Regions from separate parts of the Streptomyces sp. NPDC090127 genome, predicted to be linked through region 2. Evidence: riboswitches for the same ligand, from Rfam matches in the RefSeq annotation. Region 2 holds a riboswitch; each other region holds the start of a gene.
The links. Region 2 has a riboswitch for cyclic di-AMP ahead of ACIPPS_RS12710 (transglycosylase SLT domain-containing protein). Riboswitches for the same ligand answer to the same signal wherever they lie in the genome.
Positions count from the first base shown of each region.

Region 1: another riboswitch for cyclic di-AMP. It lies ahead of ACIPPS_RS29880 (transglycosylase family protein); the one in region 2 lies ahead of ACIPPS_RS12710 (transglycosylase SLT domain-containing protein).
Region 3: another riboswitch for cyclic di-AMP. It lies ahead of ACIPPS_RS30785 (M23 family metallopeptidase); the one in region 2 lies ahead of ACIPPS_RS12710 (transglycosylase SLT domain-containing protein).

Region 1 covers NZ_JBIVDE010000009.1:289,041-293,645, reverse strand. Annotated here, with positions in the region: gene eno (phosphopyruvate hydratase) at 1-1,096, opposite strand, end outside; gene ACIPPS_RS29880 (transglycosylase family protein) at 1,431-2,123, opposite strand; cyclic di-AMP (ydaO/yuaA leader) riboswitch at 2,127-2,300, opposite strand; gene ACIPPS_RS29875 (transglycosylase family protein) at 2,560-3,564, opposite strand; gene ACIPPS_RS29870 (cytochrome P450) at 3,679-4,605, opposite strand, start outside.
Region 2 covers NZ_JBIVDE010000003.1:351,456-356,060, forward strand. Annotated here, with positions in the region: gene ACIPPS_RS12705 (phosphocholine-specific phospholipase C) at 1-1,911, shown strand, start outside; cyclic di-AMP (ydaO/yuaA leader) riboswitch at 2,221-2,379, shown strand; gene ACIPPS_RS12710 (transglycosylase SLT domain-containing protein) at 2,384-3,256, shown strand; gene ACIPPS_RS12715 (phosphoribosyltransferase family protein) at 3,286-4,563, opposite strand.
Region 3 covers NZ_JBIVDE010000010.1:120,941-125,545, forward strand. Annotated here, with positions in the region: gene ACIPPS_RS30780 (M16 family metallopeptidase) at 1-865, shown strand, start outside; cyclic di-AMP (ydaO/yuaA leader) riboswitch at 1,091-1,257, shown strand; gene ACIPPS_RS30785 (M23 family metallopeptidase) at 1,270-2,055, shown strand; gene ACIPPS_RS30790 (GntR family transcriptional regulator) at 2,247-2,951, shown strand; gene ACIPPS_RS30795 (HPr family phosphocarrier protein) at 3,156-3,437, opposite strand; gene ACIPPS_RS30800 (GNAT family N-acetyltransferase) at 3,614-4,605, shown strand, end outside.

The sequences.
Region 1 (4,605 bases), on a different contig from region 2:
GGTGGGACATCATGCACTTGAAGCCGTTGCGCTGGGCCAGCTCGACGGCGTCCAGGGTCTCGGTCAGCGAACCGATCTGGTTGACCTTGACCAGCAGGGCGTTGGCGGCGCCGTCCTCGATGCCGCGGGCCAGGCGCTCCGGGTTGGTGACGAACAGGTCGTCGCCGACGATCTGGACCTTGGCGCCCAGCTTGTCGGTGAGGACCTTCCAGCCGTCCCAGTCGTCCTCGAACAGCGGGTCCTCGATGGAGACCAGCGGGTACGCGGCGACGAGCTCCTCGTAGTACTCGGTCATCTCGGCGGCCGAGCGGGACTTGCCCTCGAACGCGTACGAGCCGTCCTTGTAGAACTCGGACGCGGCGACGTCGAGCGCCAGCGCGATGTCCTTGCCCGGGACGTAGCCGGCCTGCTTGATGGCCTCCAGGATGAGGTCGAGCGCCTCACGGTTGGAGTCCAGGTTCGGGGCGAAGCCGCCCTCGTCGCCGAGGCCGGTGGACAGGCCCTTGGTCTTCAGGACGGACTTGAGGGTGTGGTAGACCTCGGTGCCCCAGCGCAGGGCCTCGGAGAAGGACTCCGCGCCGATCGGGGCGATCATGAACTCCTGGATGTCCACGTTGGAGTCGGCGTGCGACCCGCCGTTCAGGATGTTCATCATCGGAACGGGCAGCAGGTGCGCGTTCGGACCGCCGAGGTAGCGGAAGAGCGGGAGGTCGGAGGCCTCGGACGCGGCGTGCGCGACGGCGAGGGAGACGCCGAGGATGGCGTTGGCGCCGAGGGAGGCCTTGTTGTCCGTGGCGTCCAGGTCGAACATGGCCTGGTCGATGAGGCGCTGCTCGGTGGCGTCGTAGCCGACGAGCTCCGGGCCGATCTGCTCGATCACGGCGAGGACGGCCTTCTCGACGCCCTTGCCCAGGTAGCGGTTCTTGTCTCCGTCACGGAGCTCAATGGCCTCGAACGCACCGGTGGAGGCACCGGACGGAACAGCAGCACGGCCGGTGCTGCCGTCGTCGAGGCCGACCTCGACCTCGACCGTGGGGTTGCCTCGGGAGTCCAGGATTTCCCGGGCTACGACGACGTCGATGGACGGCACGAGCATCTCCTTCTGGGATGTGACGCTAGATGTGACGCTTGCGGTGCAGGGTCGCTTCGGCCTTGCGACAAGAGCCTAACCGGCTCCGGGGCTCCAGCCCGCCGGGCGCCCGCCCCCTGGGACGAAAAAGGACCCGAGGGCACGCATTCAGGCCCAAAGGCCCTCAGATCTACTCGACGGTAACCAGGGTCCGGGCCCCGGGGCGGCCCGCGGCGGGGGCCCCGGACGCGCGGAACCCCGGTCCGGAGCGCACGGGGGAAGGGCGCTCCGGACCGGGGTGGTCACCGCGGGAGGGTCGTGGGACTCGCGCGAGCCGCCGGACTCACGCGAGCCGCCGGGCTCACTTCAGGTGAAGCTGCTGGCCCGGGTAGATCAGGTCGGCGTCCTCGACGACGTCCTTGTTGAGCTCGAAGAGCTTCGCCCAGCCGCCCTTGACGTCCTGCGCGGCCGCGATCTTGCTCAGGGTGTCGCCGCCGACGACCTTGTACTCGCCGTCGCCCTTCTTGACCTTCTTGCCGGTCGGGGTGGTGACGGTCTTCTTCGACTCGGTCTTGGGGGCGGTCCGCTGCTCGCTGCGGGTCGTCGGCTGCTCGGCCTGACGCTCCTGCTTCGGGGCGGCCTGCGGGGCGGGCGCCTCCTCGACGGCACCGGTGTTCGGCGAGGCGGAGGAGAGGCCGACGCCGCAGCTCGGCCAGGCACCCTTGCCCTGGCCGGCGAGGACCTTCTCGGCGACCGCGATCTGCTGCGACTTGGAGGCCTGGTCGGCGCTGGCCGCGTAGGCGGTGCCACCGAAGGCGGCCCAGGTGGAGTTCGAGAACTGCAGGCCGCCGTAGTAGCCGTTGCCGGTGTTGATGGACCAGTCGCCGCCGGACTCGCACTGGGCGACCTTGTCCCACTCGGAGACGGTGGCGGCCGAGGCGGTGCCGGCGCCCATCAGCGGGGCGGCGACGGCGACACCGGCGACACCGGCGAGGGCGACGGCGCGGGTGGCCTTGGAGGGACGACGGTGTTTGCCCTTGGCGGAAAACAGCATGGGACTTCTCCTCACCGACGCCTACGAGGTGAGCTGTCGGGTTCGGGCCCTGTGAGTTGCCCGGCCGCGCGACCTTGCGCGCGGCTTCACCCCAAGCCGCTCTCGGCCGTCTGTCTCAACGGCCGGGGGCGGCGCTTACCTTGGGTCCCCCGCTCCTGCCTTCGGCGCATGACGCGACGACTGTTCCCATCGGCCGACGGCAGGATTCGGCGTTTCGGTCGACGGGGCCCGCGGTGGCGAGCGGTGACGACCGTAGACACAGACCCGGGGGAAGTTCAAAGACGTCCATGCGGGACAAAACGCCCCTACTTGCCTCGGGACGAAGGGTATTTACGCAGGTGAGAGGTGACGGAAGCAGAGTTTGCGGACGAGACACGCCAGTTGAGGCGAAGAGACCCTTGTCTCACTTGCGCAGAACCGGACATTCAGCCCCGAACTACCCGCGCCCCGCCGCCGCCCCGTCGGGCTGACCGACCGTGAGATCCAGGCTCTGGCCAGGGAGGATGAGGTCCGGGTCGACACCCACCGTCGTGCGGTTGGCGTCATAGAGGGCGCCCCAGCCGCCCGGCAGCGCGTTCTCCCGAGCGATGGCGGTGAGGTTGTCGCCGGGCTTGACGGTGTATTCGCCGATAGTGTCAGCGATGCCCTTTGCGGGCGGGTTGTCCGAAGTGTCCCCGGTGGGCTGCTTGTCGGCGTCGGCACCCGGTGTCGGCGCGTCGGACGGCGAGGCATGGCGGCCCGCTTCAGGGGCCTTGTCCGTATTGCCCGTCTCTTCCGGGGCTGCTCCGCCCCGGTGCTTGCCGGTGCCGGAGGTGGTCGGCGCCGGCGGCGTGGTGGACGCGTCGGGAGCGGAGGACTCGGGGCCGGATGCCCCGGGGGCGGGCGCCTCGGAGGCGGTCGTGGACGGCGCCGAGGGGGCGGAGGGCGCGGACGAGGTCTCGGACGGCGCGAGGGCCTCGGGCGGGGTGTCGACGGTCGGCAGCCCGACGGTCCGGCTGGACTCCGGGCTCGGGCCGATCGGCTCGCTCGGCCGGAAGGCCGGGCCGGGATCGATGTCGGGCTTGGTGCCGTCGTTGGTCAGACCGGCGATCGGGGCACAGGTCGCCCACTGCGTGTCGCCGGCGGCAAGGGCCCTTTCGGCCACGACGATCTGCTGCCCACGGCTGGCGAGGTCCGCGCTCGGTGCGTAGGCGAGACCGCCGTGCCGCTCCCAGCTCTCCTGGCTGAACTGGAGTCCGCCGTAGAGCCCGTTCCCGAAGTGGGCGCTCCACTGGCCGCCCGACTCGCACTCGGCGACCCGGTCCCAGGTCGCCGCGTCGGCGGCGGAGGCGGAGCCCGCTCCGAGGAGGGGCAGCGCGAGGGCCGATCCCGTCACGCCTGCGGCGACGACGATGGCGGGGGCCTGGCGGGGTCTGCGGTGTCGTCCGTTCCCGGAGCGCATGCGGAGCTGCCTTTCGCGTGACTGCTGAGGTGACGGTGAACGTAGCGGCATTCGAACGTCAGTCACAAGTCGATGCAGCGGAGATCACGTAAAAGTCACAGTCTTGACGGCTCGTCAGTTCGCGTGGGGGTGGGAAAGGGGGGAGAACTCCACCGGAAGCGTGCGCAATCCCCTCATGATGAGCCCGCCGCGCCAGCGCAGCTCGGCAGGATCGGCGCCAAGTCGCAGGTCCGGCAGGCGAGTCAGCAGCGTCGCCAGCGCGATCTGCCCTTCGAGCCGGGCGAGCGGCGCGCCGATGCAGTAGTGGATGCCGTGCCCGTAGCCGAGGTGCTGGTTGTCGCGGCGGGACAGGTCGAGCGTGTCGGGCTCGTGAAAGCGCGCCGGGTCGCGGTCGGCGGCGGCGAGCACGACGAGGACCGGGTCGCCCGCCGGGATCTCCTGGCCGCCGATCGTCAGCGGCTCCATGGCGTACCGCCAGGTCGCCAGCTCCACCGGCCCGTCGTAGCGCAGCAGCTCCTCGACACCGGTCTCCAGCAGGTCCCGTTCCCCGGCGGCGATCGAGGCCTGGAGCCGGGCCCGCTCCTCGGGGTGACGCAGCAGGGCGTACAGCCCGTTGCCGACCAGGTTGACGGTGGTCTCGAAGCCGGCGAAGAGAAGGATGAAGGCCATCGCGGCGGCTTCGTTCTCGGTGAGGTGCTCGCCGTGGTCGGAGGCCTTGATGAGCCCCGAGATCAGGTCGTCGCCGGGGTCGAGCCGCTTGCGGTGGATCAGCTCCGCGAGATAGCCGCGCATCTTCTTGACCGACCGCGCCACCCCGCCACGCGGCCCCCCGCCGTGCCGGATCATCATCCCGGCCCAGTCCCGGAAGTCGTCCTGGTCCTCCTCCGGCACCCCGAGGAGGTCGCAGATCGCGTAGATGGGCAGCGGGAAGGCGAACTCGTGGATGAGGTCGGCCTCCCCCTTCGCCGCGAAGGAGTCGATGAGCCGGTCGGTCAGCTCCTGCACCCGGGGCGCGAACTCGGCGACCCGGCGCGGGGTGAA
Region 2 (4,605 bases):
AAGGACGTCGGACACGTCGTGGTCCTCATGCAGGAGAACCGCAGCTTCGACCACTACTTCGGCAGGCTGCGCGGCGTACGCGGCTTCGGCGACCGGGCGGCGGGCAACATCCCGGGCGGCTGGGGCATGTTCCAGCAGCCCGACTGGGGCGGCCGGCAGTTCCCGTGGAAGCTGAGCGCCACCCCGCCGGCGGGCGGGGTCGACGGGGAGACCCTCGCCCAGTGCAACGGCGACCTGCCGCACAGCTGGACCTCGCAGCACGCGGCGTGGAACAAGGGCCGGATGGACAACTGGGTCACGGGCGTCGGCAACACCCGCACCCTCGGCTATCTCGACCGGGGCGACATACCGTTCCACTACGCCCTCGCCGACAACTACACCGTCTGCGACGCCTACTTCTGCTCGGCGCTCAGCGCCACCGGCCCCAACCGCACCTTCCTGTGGAGCGGGAAGATCGACGCCTCCAGCAAGGACGGCGGCGAGGAGTCCGGGCTGACCTGGGAGACGTACGCCGAGGCGCTCCAGCGCGCCGGGGTGAGCTGGAAGGTCTACCAGAACGCCCAGGACAACTACGGCGACAACGGCCTCGCGTACTTCAAGAAGTTCACCGACGCCCGGCCGGGCGACCCGCTGTACGACCGCGGCATGGGCTCGGTGCCGAAGGTCACCGGTTCCACGCCGGACGACATCGCCGCCGCGATCCGCGCCGACGTCGTCGCCGGGACGCTCCCGCAGGTCTCCTGGGTGGTGGCGAGCGAGGCGTTCTCCGAGCACCCCTACGCCCCGCCCGGCGACGGCGCGCACTTCGTCGACCTGGTCTACCGCGCGCTGGCCGCGGACCCCGAGGTCTTCGACTCCACCGTGCTGTTCCTCAACTACGACGAGAACGACGGGTTCTTCGACCACGTGCCGCCGCCCGTCGCCCCGCCCGGCACCCCCGGCGAGTACATCGACGGGGTGCCGATCGGCCTGGGCTTCCGGGTGCCGATGCTCGTCATGTCGCCCTGGACGCGCGGCGGGTGGGTCAGCTCGGAGGTCTTCGACCACACCTCCGTGCTGCGCTTCATGGAGACCTGGACGGCCGCCCTCGGCACCCCCGCCACCTGCCCCCACATCAGCGCCTGGCGGCGGAAGGTCACCGGCGACCTGACGGGCGTCTTCGACTTCGCGCGCCCGGTGTACGGCGTCCCCTCGGGTCTCCCCTCCACGGCCAAGGTCATCGGCCAGGACACCTGCGGTCCGCTGCCCAACCCGGTGCCGCAGGACAACGCCCTGCCGGCGCAGGAACCCGGGACGCGCCCGGCGCGCGCGCTGCCGTACCAGGTCAACGGCAACCTCGACCGGTTCGAGTTCGGGGCGGCGGGCAAGATCCTCGCCTGGTTCTCGATGTCGAACCGGGGCGCGCAGGCGAAGCGGCCGGCGCACGTCACGATCCACCCGCACCAGCACCGGGACACGGCGGCCTGGCAGTACACGGTCGACCCGGGCGCCACGTCGACGGACTTCTTCAACATCGGGACCGGGTCGGGTGCGGGCAAATACGACATCTCGATGATGGGACCCAACCGCTTCCTGCGCCGCTTCATCGGCGACGCCTCCAAGGCGGGCAAGGCGATCGAGGTGGCGGCGCGGTTCGCGACCGAGGCGGGCACCGGGAAGACGGCGATCTTCTTCAAGCTCACCAACGCCTCGGCCGGACCGGTGACCTTCACCATCCGCTCGAACGCCTACCGCACGGACGGCCCCTGGACGTACACGGTGGCGGCGAACTCCTCGCGCGAGGACTTCTTCAACGCGGTGGCGTACCAGGGCGGCTGGTACGACTTCACGATCCTGGCCGACATCGACGGCACGTGGTCGCGCCGCTACACCGGCCACATCGAGACGGGCGCCCCGAGCGTCACCGGCTGACGCCCGCACAGCCGCAGCCCAGGCCAAAATGGGGCACAAGGGGCTTAATCCCCCTTGTGCCCCATTTCTCAACTCGGCTGGTTTTCCCCGCATGTCCGGAATGAGACGGCAGGTGAGGCGAATCACGCCGAGGCTCGAACGATCTCCCCACGGGCCCCGTTCCCTTACCCGCCAAGGAAGTTCGGGGCGCCGGGCGCGGCTCGGGAATCCCCCGCCGAACAGGCCGTGCATTCGGCGTCTTGTTTCGGCCGACATTTCTCGCCTACGGTCACCTCGACCCGGACGGATCGCCGAATCCTGCCACCGTCCGAAAACACATCGCTCATTCACCCGAAGGCAGGAGCGGGGGACCCACCATTTCGCCGGTCCGGTTTTTTACGGCACGGCTCGGGGTGAAGTCGCGCATGCGTGACCGGGCATCTCCAGCCCGAACCCGACAGCTCACCCCGCAGGCGCCGGAGAGGACTGCATCATGCCCGCACACGGTAAGCACCGGCGCCCCAAGAGAAGGCCCCTGACCCGCGGAATCGCTCTCGCGAGCACCGGTGGCGCCGCCCTGGCGCTGCCCCTGGTCGGCACCGCCACCGCACACGCCGCGCCCACCACGGCCCCCGCGACCGCCACCGTCGAGAAGACCGTTCTCAGCGCCCCGGCGAAGATCGCGGAATCCGTTCCGGCCGCACCGAATTCCGCCGCCACGACGTATACCGTCACCCGGGGCGATTCCCTTTCGGTGATCGCCCGGGAGCAGAGCGTCCAGGGCGGCTGGAAGGCCCTGTACCAGGCGAATCGCGCGGCCGTGGGTGACAACCCGTCACTTATCCACCCCGGTCTGGAACTGACGCTTCGTGGAAAGGCCGCCGCCGCTCCGAAGCAGAAGTCCGAGGCCCGTACGACGACAGCGGACCGCGCCGACCGCTCGCAGCGGACCGCCGCGCCGACGAAGGCTCCCGCCGCGGCGCCGTCTAAGGCCAAGGCCCCCGCGCAGGGCGCCCAGGCGACCACGGTGGCCGCGAAGAGCTACACCGACGACCTCGACGGCTGGATCCGCGAGTCGCTGGACATCATGCAGAAGTACGGCATCCCCGGTTCGTACGAGGGCATCCAGCGCAACATCCTGCGGGAGTCCTCCGGCAACCCGCAGGCCATCAACAACTGGGACTCCAACGCCGCCAAGGGCACCCCGTCCAAGGGTTTGCTCCAGGTGATCGACCCGACGTTCCTCGCCTACCACGTGCCCGGTACGTCGATGGACCCGTTCGACCCGGTCGCCAACATCACCGCCGCCTGCAACTACGCGGCGGACCGGTACGGCTCCATGGACAACGTCAACGGCGCGTACTGACGGCTGGGCGCCCTCCCCGGGGCACCCCGCTAGAAGTGGTCGGCGAACCAGCTCGCGGCGAGTTCACCGACCTGCTCCAGCGAGCCGGGCTCCTCGAAGAGGTGTCCGGCGCCCTGGACGACGACGAGCCGGTTCTCGCACCGCAGCCGACGGCGGGCGTCCTCGTTCAGGTCCCGTACGAGCGGGTCCTCGCCGCCCACGATCAGCAGGGTGGGGGCGCGCACCTGTGCGAGGCGCGGGCCCGCGAGGTCCGGACGGCCGCCGCGGGAGACCACGGCGGCCACCTCGGAGAGCGGATCGGCGGCTGCCCACAGGGCGGCCGCCGCGCCGGTGCTCGCGCCGAACCAGCCGGTCGGCAGCCCTTCGAGGCCGGGGGGTCCGGCCAGCCAGCGCGTGGCCCGGGTCAGCCGGCCGGCGAGGAGCTCGGTGTCGAAGACGTTGCTCCGGTCGGCGGCCTCCTCCTCGGTGAGCAGGTCGAACAGGAGGGTGCCCAGCCCGGCCCGGTCGAGGCTCTCGGCGACGGCCCGGTTGCGGGGGCTGTGCCGGCTGCTGCCGCTCCCGTGGGCGAAGACCACGATCCCCCGTGCGCCCTCGGGCACGACCAGCCGGCCCTCGACCTCCACCTCCCCGACCGGGATCCGCACCTCGGGGTCCTGCTCGCCCCGGAGCTGCCCGGCGTGGTGGCGCTCCAGGCAGGCGACGACCTCCTCGTCCGGGATCTGGGAGAAGTCCTCGTAGAACTGGCCGATCGCGTAGAAGAGCTCCGGTTCGTGGACGCTGACGGTCTCGTCCGCCTCCCGGCCGATCCGCTCCCGCCAGTCGGCCGGCGCGACCGGCACCGCGAGGACGATCCGTGCCGCCCCCTGGGCGCGCACGACCCGGCAGGCGGCGACCGCCGTGGCGCCGGTCGCCAGCCCGTCGTCGACGACCACGACGGTCCGGCCGTCGAGCCGGGCCCCCGACCGGGCGCCCCGGTAGCGCCGGGCCCGCTGGCCGAGCACGGTCCGTTCACGCGCCTCCACGGTGGCGAGGTCGCCGGCCGAGACGCCCGTCTCGTCGAGGACGCGGTCGTTGAGGACCCGTACGTCTCCCTCGCCGATGGCGCCCATCGCCAGTTCCGGCTGGAAGGGCACCCCGAGCTTGCGGACGAGGCAGACGTCCAGGGAGGCCCCGAGCGCGTCGGCGACCTGTTCGGCGACGGGCACCCCTCCCCGTGGGAGGCCCAGGACCGCGACGTCACGGCCCTTGAGGTGCTCCAGTCGTGCGGCGAGTTGCCGTCCGGCGTCCGTGCGATCGGTGAAGTACATGTCCCGCTCGTCTCCCTGGTCCTGGGCGTGCGCGCGGGTGGG
Region 3 (4,605 bases), on a different contig from region 2:
CTCCCGCATGTCCCGGCCACGCCAGGGCACCGAGGAGACGGTGAAGGCGATCGACGCCGCAGCCGTCCGCGCCTTCTTCCAGACGCACATGCGCCCGTCCACGGCCACCGCGGTCGTCGTCGGCGACCTGACCGACGTGGACCTCGACAAGGTCCTCGCCGAGTCGCTGGGCACCTGGACGGGGAACACCGCCGAGGCCCGCCCCATGCCGCCGATCACGGCCGACGACACCGGCCGCGTGGTCATCGTCGACCGCCCGGGCGCCGTCCAGACCCAGCTGCTGATCGGCCGCGTGGGCGCCGACCGGCACGACCGCGTCTGGCCCGCCCAGGTCCTCGGCACGTACTGCCTCGGCGGCACCCTCACCTCGCGCCTGGACCGCGTCCTGCGCGAGGAGAAGGGCTACACCTACGGCGTCCGCGCCTTCGGCCAGGTCGTGCGCTCCGACGGCAAGGGCAACGGCGCCTCGATGCTCGCCATCAGCGGCTCCGTCGACACCCCCAACACCGGCCCGGCACTTGACGACCTGTGGAAGGTGCTGCGCACCCTCGCCGCCGAGGGCCTGACGGACGCCGAGCGCGACGTGGCCGTGCAGAACCTGGTGGGCGTGGCGCCGCTCAAGTACGAGACCGCCGCCTCCGTCGCCGCGACGCTCGCCGACCAGGTCGAGCAGCACCTGCCGGACGACTTCCAGGCGCAGTTGTACGCACGCCTGGCCGAGACCGGCACGGTCGAGGCGACGGCGGCCGTCGTCAACGCCTTCCCGGTGGACCGGCTCGTCACCGTTCTCGTGGGTGACGCGGCGGAGATCGAGGAGCCGGTGCGCGCCCTCGGTATCGGTGAAGTGACCGTCGTCAGCGGCTGATTGAGCCCACCGCCGCCGTGCCGCGCCGGCGCGACCCGGCGGCGCACGAGGACCCCGACGTCACGGTACGTCGGGGTCCTCCTCTTTGTCCGTATTGCTGAGCGGTGTACTCGTATGCCCTGTGGCATGTCTTACAAACAGGCGTGTCTGTTTGGTGATTGAAAGATGATCCGCATACCGTCGGTCCGGCTGTTCGCCAGTTGCACCCGCCGCACCCGTGGCATCGGACAGTCATCGCCGAGTCCCCGTCAGGCGCGAGCCTGGGGAGCCGGGGACCCATACGAAGTCCCTGGGGTGAATCGGACGCCTTCGCACTCGTGCGGAGGGGCCCGTAGGAGACCTTCCTGCTCCGAACCCGTCAGCTAACCCGGTAGGCGAGAAGGAAGGAAAGGATCAGCCCCTACATGGCGTTCACCCGTGCCACCGGGAAGCATCGTGGTCCGAGCCGACTGGCGCGCCGTGGCGCCGGCTTCGCCGGCATCGCGACCCTCGCCACCACCGGCGTCATCGGCACCCTCGCTTCCCCGGCGCTCGCCGTCGACACGGACGCCCCCTCCCCGGAGGACACCGGTCTGACCCAGGTCGTCGTCGCCGACAACGCCCTCGCCGACACGATCGTCGCCCAGGCCGCGGCCCAGGAGCGCGAGGCCGCCGAGGCCGAGGCGAAGCGCGTGGCCGAGGCCCGCGCCCAGGCGGAGGCCAAGCGCAAGGCGGAGGCCCGCGCCAAGGAGATCCGCGAGGCCAAGGAGCGCGCCGCCCGCGAGGCCGAGCGCAAGCGCCTGAACGCCTTCCAGCTCCCCGTGGCCGGCTCGTACGTCTCCACCGGCTACAAGACCGGCGGCTCCCTCTGGTCCTCCGGCAGCCACTCCGGCGTCGACTTCCACGCCGCCTCCGGCACCAAGGTCGTCTCCGTCGGCTCCGGCACCGTCGTCGAGGCCGGCTGGGGCGGCGCGTACGGCAACAACGTCGTCATTCGGATGCACGACGGCACGTACACCCAGTACGGGCACCTCTCGGCCATCAGTGTCTCGGTCGGCCAGTCCGTCACTCCGGGCGAGCAGATAGGCATCTCGGGCTCGACGGGCAACTCGACCGGCCCGCACCTCCACTTCGAGGCCCGCACCAGCGCCGAGTACGGCTCGGACATCAACCCGGTCGCGTATCTGCGTGCCCGCGGCGTGACCGTCTGACCCTCGCCGTCACCCCCGTCCGGATCGCGTACCGGACGCGCACGTCAGAAAAGCCCCGGCTCGTACTGAGCCGGGGCTTTTCGTCGGCCAAAAGATATCCATGGTTCGTGAGGAGCCGTCGGAAATACCGCCCCGCTGCAATAGAGTCGCCGAACAACCGGTTTCGCGCGTATTCGAGGCGGAGGTCGATCATGCGCATTCCCGCGCAGTCGGTGTGCACGGCGATCCGGGACGACATCGTCCATGGCGTCTTCGAGCGCGGCGGCCGGCTCACCGAGGAGCAGTTGGCCCGCCGCTACGGAGTCTCCCGCGTCCCGGTCCGCGAGGCGCTGCGCACCCTGGAGTCCGAGGGTTTCGTGATCACCCGGCGCCACGCCGGCGCCCAGGTCGCCGAGCCCACCGAGCAGGAGGCGGCGGACCTCCTGGACATGCGGTCGCTCCTCGAGCCGCTCGGCGCGGCCCGCGCCGCCCAGCGCCGTACCGAGGCGCACCTCAAGGTGCTGCGCGGCCTGGTCAGGCTGGGGCAGGAGCGGGCCAGGCACGGCCAGGGGGACGACCTGCGCTCGCTCGGCGGTTGGTTCCACGAGACCTTGGCCCAGGCGTCGGGCAGCCCCGCGCTCACCGCCCTGCTCACCCAGCTGCGGCACAAGATCGCCTGGATGTACGCGGTGGAGGCTCCCGCCCAGCCCGTGGAGGCCTGGGCGGAGCACGGGGCGATCGTGGACGCGGTGGCGCGCGGCGACGCCGAACGGGCCCGGGCCCTGACCGCGCTGCACGCGGAGCGCTCCCTGCTGCTGCACCGGCTGAAGCGGCCCGGCCGGGGGGAGCGCGCGGGGCGGGCCGGGACTGTGAGGGGTTCGCAACACGTCGTCAACACGGCGAGCCTCCGGAATTAACGAGCAGGCCGTATACAAAGAGTGGGAATTGCGGACGGCTTTCTTCGTGCGGCCCCGGGATCGGGCTGCCCCGATCTCCGTGGAAATGCTTCGGGAATAGAAAGAAGCCGCACCCGCCGTTATGTCGGCGTGTGCGGCTTCTCGCGAATTCGTCCCGGAAGCCTCTCCGGAATTCGGCCCGGACGTCCGTCCGGCCGAGACGCGTCAGACGGTCTCGGGGAGCTCCTCGAGCCCCTCGGCAACCAGCTTCGCCAGACGGTCGAGCGCGGCCTCGGAGCCCTCGGCGTCCGAAGCGAGCACGATCTCCTCGCCGCCCTGCGCGCCCAGACCGAGCACCGCGAGCATCGACGCGGCGTTCACCGGGTTGCCATCGGCCTTGGCGATCGTCACGGGGACGCCGGAGGCCGTGGCGGCACGGACGAAGATGGAGGCGGGGCGGGCGTGCAGGCCCTCGGCCCAACCGACGTTGACGCGGCGCTCAGCCATGGTGTTGCCCTTCAAGTCTCAAGCGGGTTGTCTAGACCAGTCTCTCACGGGTCGCGGGATGCTCGTCGCCGACCTTCGGCCCCTACCGCGAGGCCGATCGGTCCTCCCTACCTTGCATGGTGCACACGCGCCGCGCGACCGGTGCCCATGTCGGACCCCGGCCGTACGCTTGGCCCATGCAGAGCGCGTCGGAACGTCCGGAGCAGGCGGAACACGAGTACCCCGACCACTGGGAAGCGGACGTCGTCCTCCGCGACGGCGGCACCGCGCGCATCCGGCCCATCACCGCCGACGACGCCGAACGGCTGGTCAGCTTCTACGAGCAGGTCTCGGACGAGTCGAAGTACTACCGCTTCTTCGCGCCGTACCCCCGGCTCTCCGCCAAGGACGTGCACCGCTTCACCCATCACGACTTCGTCGACCGGGTGGGCCTGGCGGCGACGGTCGGCGACGAGTTCATCGCCACCGTCCGGTACGACCGCATCGACGACCGGGGGATGCCCGCCCCCGCACCCGCCGACGAGGCCGAGGTCGCCTTCCTGGTCCAGGACGCCCACCAGGGGCGCGGCGTGGCCTCCGCGCTGCTCGAACACATCGCGGCGGTGGCACGCGAGCGGGACATCCGGCGGTTCGCCGCCGAGGTGCTGCCCTCGAACACCAAGATGATCAAGGTCTTCACGGACGCCGGATACACCCAGAAGCGCAGCTTCGAGGACGGCGCCGTCCGGCTCCACCTCGACCTGGAGCCCACCGACCGCTCGCTCGCCGTGCAGCGCGCCCGGGAGCAGCGAGCCGAGGCCCGTTCGGTGCAGCGGCTCCTCACCCCCGGCTCGGTGGCCGTCGTCGGAGCGGGCCGCACGCCGGGCGGGGTCGGCCGGACGGTCCTGCGCAACCTCCTGGTCGGCGGCTTCACCGGACGTACGTACGCGGTCAACCGCGCGCTCCCCGAGGCGGGCGACGCGCTCGACGGGGTGCCGGCCTTCCGCTCCGTCGGGGACATCGGCGAACCGGTGGACCTCGCGATCGTGGCCGTACCCGCCGAGCGGGTGCCCGAGGCGGTCGCCGACTGCGGGGAGCACGGGGTGCGGGGGCTCGTCGTGCTCTCCGCGGGGTACGCCGAGACGGGGTCGGAGGACGGGCGGGAGCGGCAGCGGGAACTGGTGCGGCA